2 regions of the Bacillus jepli genome follow, and region 2 is predicted to be linked to the other one. Evidence: predicted binding sites of a transcription regulator. Region 2 holds the regulator's gene; the other holds the start of a gene.
The links. Region 2 encodes Rex, which represses fermentation and respiration genes when NADH is low (regulators of the CRP and FNR family bind a similar motif). Its sites were predicted from a motif close to TTGTGAAATATTTCACAA; they were not measured.
Positions count from the first base shown of each region.

Region 1 (3,171 bases), 2.3 Mb from region 2:
GCACAATGGAAATACTCTACTGATAGACCATGTTGTTCGGCGTGCTTTCCTACCTTTTTCATCAATGTTGACTTTCCGCTTCCCGGTCTTCCTTTAATAATATAACGTTTTTCATATTCTTCGGTAATATTATCGATAAAATTCACCGCCCCCTTTGGTGTTGCTGCACCAAAAAACCGTCTCCGTATTGTCGGGTAATTTTCCGCTTCAAATGGCTTGCTAAAAATCGTATCAATTAAATTTTGAAGGACTGCATCTGCCTTTTTAAAGCTCATGGAAGAGACATAAATATCCTCACGCTTTAAATGAATTTTCTTTGCTTCTGCAAAAGTCTTATAAGCATTTTCAAAGTTCTTCGAGATATCATCTGTTAGTTCGATGATTTCATTCTTATATTGAATTAAGTATTCATCATTGCGATACTTCCCAAGGTCTATTACCTTCTCGACAACTCCTGGGTATCTAGGCTCGATAACATGTGGTGCCGTACCGTCTACAAATCCTAATTTTCGTTCTGGAATCACAATTCCATCTATAGAGTGATTGTCTGAAGAACAGTGTAAGTATTCGAGGTCATAGCCTTTATCCATGAATACAAGACCGATTTTTCGCATGAAGGTAGATTTACCTGTACCTGGTCCCCCTTTTAATATATAAAGAGTTTCCAATCCCTTCAATGCTTCATCATACAACGAGTAAAAACCTACACTTGAATTGGTACCTGCATAATAATTTTTTATTCTTGCCATATAAACTACCTACCTCCTTGTAGACATTCGCCTATCTTTAGACTATGGCACAGGTGCAATACGTGTGATTATAAATAAAAAAATTTTTCACTTTGTCACCAAGGAAGATGGTTTAGCAATATAATGACGATTTGATCGAGACGTAAAAAAATCACTATTCAAAAATAGTGATTAAGAGGACTTCTGATCGTTTTTCTGAACATGAATATTGATTTGCGTAATTACACTATTTCCACATTTAAAACATCTTTCTTTGTTATTTAGTAAAAGTGAATGGCATCTTGAACAATAGTATCTGATCATTTACACACTTCCTTTTTCATATAGATTATGTTTCCGTTTCCAAGACTGTTATTCGTTTTGTCACAAATTATTCAAATATTTTTCTAACCTATTGTGATAAAAATCACTGTTTTACTAGGTTTTCACTATTAATATAGTGATTAGATTAGGAATGAACAATTTGTGAAAAGCTCAAAATCGTCTAGATTTTAACAAATTGTTTTGTATGATGAAAATGTAAAAAGTTTCATAAACGCTTGAAGGGGGTCGTGATGAATGGCTAAGACACAGCTTACTAAGACAAACCAAAAAACAAAAATTGAAGATGAAAAAACTTCTTTAAAAGGAACATTAGCATCTGTATTATTACTTGGACTTTTCTTAATTTTATCTTGGTTAGGTGTCTATTTCTTGTTCTTAGATCGGGTGTAGTAATACTTCCCGTTAGGAATTCGAGGCAAGTCTTCATAAGAGTGGCTTGTACTATTTTATGAAAAAACATAAAGAAAAAGAATGTGAAAATTTGAAAGGGGAAGAAGCCATGCATTTGCATAAATATGAAAAAATATGGCTCATTTTTGGTATTGGAATCCTTTTTGTGTTCCTAGGAGTTGTTGGTGTTGGAGCGTTCGCAATGGGGCATCAGCCAGCAAGTAGCATTAAAACAATTGATCCAGAAAAAGTTGCTGAAACGGCACCGTTTGATAATCCTGGACTTGTTCATATTGAAGGAAATAAATATGAATTAAACCTTGTTGCTGAAGCATTTGCTTACACACCTAACACTATCCAAATTCCAAAAGATGCAGAAGTAACAATTAATGTAGCAACAAAAGATGTAGTTCACGGCTTTTCAATTGCCGGCACTAACGTCAATATGATGGTTGAGCCAGGATATGTGAGCAGCTATACACAAACATTTTCTAAAACCGGTGAATTTTTAGTGTTATGTAATGAATATTGTGGAGCTGGGCACCACTTAATGATGGCAAAAGTTGAGGTGACCGAATAATGTTAAATTCAAATGTCAAGGTAGACAAAAAAGATGCTAAACTAGCAATGGCACACTTTTATGTAGCCTTTATTGCTTTATTTCTTGGTGGTACTGCTGGATTACTTCAGACACTTGTTCGTTCAGGTAAATTTACATTACCTGCAGGTATTGGCTATTATCAATTATTAACCGTTCACGGAGTTTTATTAGGACTTGTTCTTACTACATTTTTTATAATTGGATTCTTATTTGCAAGCATTAGTAAAACGGCAGGTACCCTTTCAGCAAAGGGCCGTTTAGCAGGCTGGATTGGTTTTTGGACAATGACTATTGGTACTGCTTCCACAGCAACTACCATCCTTTTAGGTGAAGCATCTGTTCTTTATACATTTTATGCTCCCCTACAAGCACACCCATTCTTTTATATTGGACTTGCGCTTGTAGTAGTAGGTAGCTGGATTGGTGGATTTGCAATGTTCTCCCATTTTGGAAAATGGAAAAAAGCAAATCCTGGTAAAGTTACACCTTTATTAAGTTTCATGGCTATCATGACAATGATTTTATGGTTAGTTGCAACACTTGGTGTTGCTGCATCCGTGCTTATTCAATTTATTCCATGGTCATTTGGTTGGGTTGAAACAATCGACGTCCTTATCAGTAGAACATTATTCTGGTATTTCGGCCACCCTCTTGTATACTTCTGGTTATTACCAGCATACATGGCATGGTACGTTGTTATTCCAAAGGTTATCGGGGGTAAAATTTTCTCTGATGCACTTGCAAGATTGTCATTTATATTATTCTTATTATTCTCAATTCCAGTTGGATTCCACCACCAATTAACTGAACCTGGAATCGATCCAAATTGGAAATACTTACAAGTTGTTTTAACTTTCATGGTTGTTATTCCATCTTTAATGACTGCATTCTCATTGTTTGCATCATTCGAACTATACGGAAGATCAAAGGGCGCAACAGGTTTATTTGGTTGGTTTAGAAAGCTTCCTTGGGGAGATGCTCGTTTCCTAGCACCATTCGTTGGTATGTTATTCTTTATCCCTGCTGGTGCAGGAGGTATTATCAACGCAAGTCACCAGATGAACCAAGTTATTCATAATACAATTTGGGTAACAGGACACTTCCACT
Region 1 covers NZ_JBDFMO010000001.1:3,034,153-3,037,323, reverse strand. Annotated here, with positions in the region: gene ABC371_RS15530 (PRK06851 family protein) at 1-749, opposite strand, end outside; gene ABC371_RS15525 (cytochrome c oxidase subunit 2A) at 1,308-1,463, shown strand; gene ABC371_RS15520 (cytochrome c oxidase subunit II) at 1,573-2,043, shown strand; gene ABC371_RS15515 (b(o/a)3-type cytochrome-c oxidase subunit 1) at 2,043-3,171, shown strand, end outside.
Region 1: the regulator Rex is predicted to act here: its motif matches at 1,267-1,284, upstream of ABC371_RS15525 (cytochrome c oxidase subunit 2A).

Region 2 (3,171 bases):
CTTATATTGCAATTAATAGTGCAACGGAGACAGTCTGGAACTTTTCCACAATCCTTCTAGCCGTTGTCGCAACCTTCGACTTTGGTGTGGCAATCAGAATGTTTACCCTGCACTTCAAAATAAAAAAAGTGACAAAGGAAAAAAAATAACCTCCATCCGGAGGTTATTTCTATTTTCTGGACTTTTGTTTATTCCATACTATTTGCTGCCATCATTTCCGCTTTGAGTACCTTTCTGTAGGCACTTCTTGATACAAGAATACTGATTTCATATAATCCGAATAACGGCACAGTAACCATTAAATGAGAGATTATTTCAGGAGGCGTAATTAGCCCTCCAATTACTAATAGAATAAAATACGCATATTTTCGTATTTTCGATAAGAACATCGGTGTGACAATACCGAGTCTTGTGAGAAACATGACGACTACCGGCAATTGAAACAAAAAGCCAAACGGTAAGGTCAACTGTAACAGGAATTGAAAATACTCATTAATCCCGATTACCTGGTTAATATCAAGGCGGGCTGCTAACCTCGTCATAAAATTCACAACAAATGGGAATAGAATAAAGTAGGAAAATGACACCCCTACTAAAAATAAGACTACTGAAATCGGAATATAACTCAAGGTTACCTTTCTTTCCTTTTCATACAAACCTGGACTGATGAACGCCCATAGCTGATAGAGTAAAAAAGGAGAGGAGATAACGAGCGCAATGATAAAAGCAAATTGCATATAAATTTTAATTGGATCTGTCATACGGAAAGCATTCATTGTCAGTTCTTTTGCTTCCTCCGCATTTTGCAAGTAAAGAATGACCGGCTCTGCGAGAAAAAAGCTTCCTAATGCAACAATGAAGAAGAAAACGACTACATAAATCAGTCGTTTTCGTAGCTCACCAATATGATCGTAGACGGACATTTCTTTTTCGTTCATATGACTCATCCTATCATTACTTCACATCAGGAGTTTCATTCTTTTTTACATCATCATCGTCATCATCTGCTAAACCTTTTGTTGCGTTTTTGAATTCACGCAAAGTATTACCTGCTGCTCTTCCTAATTGAGGTAACTTCTTCGGTCCAAAAATAAGTAACGCTGCAAATACAATCAATAGGATACTACCAAATCCAAGACTTCCCACAGTAAGTCACCTCCCAACAAGTGTAAAATATATTTCTATTCTTCATTCGAATAATGCTTTAAAAAGTAAACAAGTGCTTGTAATTCAACAGCTAAGTCAATATGGTGAACACGTATATGTTCAGGCACATTGATTCTTGCTGGTGTGAAATTAAGGATACCTTTGATCCCCTTATTTACGAGGCGATCCGTAATCGCCTGTGCTGCGCCAACGGGAACTGTTAAAATAGCAACCGTGACATCATCAGGCAATTCTTTTTCAAGATCATCTAAATGGTATACCTTGACTCCACCAATACTACTACCTACCTTATTATAATCCACATCAAACGCAAGCTCAATTTTTGTATTATTATTTTTTGAGAAATTATAATGTAAAAATGCGGTACCTAAATTACCGACACCTATTAACGTAACCTTTGTTAATTCATCCTGATCAAGGGTCTTACTAAAAAAGGATAATAAATAATTCACATTATAGCCATACCCTTTTTTTCCCAATGCCCCAAAATAGGAAAAATCTCGCCTAATCGTGGCGGAATCAACCTTGACCGCATCACTTAGCTCTGCAGACGATACCCTCTGCTTCCCCGAGGCATGCAGGTTTTTTAAAAACCGATAATAAAGTGGCAGCCTTTTGGCAGTTGCTTGTGGTATTTTTGACTGTTCCAAATTCATGTTTATTCCCCCGCTACTGGCCTTTTAAAATCACCGTTTTTTCCACCTGTTTTTTCAGCTAAATAGGTTGGCCCAATCACCATCCCTTTATCAACTGCTTTACACATATCATATACAGTTAACGCACAAACCGATGCGGCCGTAAGGGCTTCCATCTCTACGCCGGTACTACCCTTTGTTTTAACTGATACGGTAATATGTAAAATATAATCATCTTGGGTCGTCCAATTAAAGCTGATATCGACGCCCTTTAATGCTAACGGATGGCACATCGGAATTAACTCTGATGTTTTTTTAGCTGCCATAATACCGGCAACCTGAGAAACAGCAAGAACATCTCCCTTGCTAACCTCATTATTTATGATTTGCTCATAAATCAATTTATTTACAGTAATACTTGATTTTGCAATCGCTGTACGAACAGTATCAGATTTCTCTGTAATGTCGACCATTCTTGCACGACCCTGCTCATTAAAATGGGTAAATGATGACATATATCGAACCCTCCCATAAACTATACACTATTTTACCACATCTGTCTTTGTAACATCTGTGAACATTATCATTGCAGTTGCTCTATTAAGATAATATAAGATACACTGTTGTTAGAAACAAGAGGTGAAATAGCATGATTTTACTACAAGTAAATCAGCTCAAAAAATATTTTGCTGCTGATCTTATTTTATCCAATATAAAATTAGAAGTACAAACTCGCGACCGCATTGCCATTGTTGGTCGAAATGGTGCCGGAAAATCGACTCTATTAAAAATTATTGCAGGACAGATGTCACATGATGGCGGTGAAATCATTAAGCCGAAAAGTGTCACAATCGATTATCTCGCACAGGACACTGGACTTGAATCAACGCTTACCATTTGGCAAGAAATGCTTACCGTCTTTGCACCCTTACAGAAACTAGAAAAAGACTTACGAAACCTTGAAGTAAAAATGGGGGACCCCTCCGTTTTTGAAAATCCAGCTGACTATCAAAAACTCCTTGAAGAATACGATCAGCTCCAGGTCGACTTTAAAGAACAGGGTGGCTATCAATATGAAGCTGATATTCGTTCCATTCTACACGGGTTTCATTTTACAGAAGAATACTACGAAACAAAAATATCTAGCTTGAGCGGTGGTCAAAAGACACGCCTAGCCCTTTGTAAATTATTACTTTCCAAGCCTGATTTATTGATTCTGGACGAGCCGACAAACCACCTCGATATCAGCACGCTTACCTGGCTTGAACAATATCTCCAAGGCTATCCAGGAGCGCTCTTAATCGTATCCCATGACCGTTACTTCCTTGATAAAGTAGTCAACCAGGTCTATGAAATTTCAAGACACACA
Region 2 covers NZ_JBDFMO010000001.1:751,769-754,939, forward strand. Annotated here, with positions in the region: gene ABC371_RS03750 (YdiK family protein) at 1-149, shown strand, start outside; gene tatC (twin-arginine translocase subunit TatC) at 189-938, opposite strand; gene ABC371_RS03760 (twin-arginine translocase TatA/TatE family subunit) at 955-1,146, opposite strand; gene ABC371_RS03765 (redox-sensing transcriptional repressor Rex) at 1,182-1,823, opposite strand; gene moaC (cyclic pyranopterin monophosphate synthase MoaC) at 1,826-2,317, opposite strand; gene ABC371_RS03775 (ABC transporter ATP-binding protein) at 2,452-3,171, shown strand, end outside.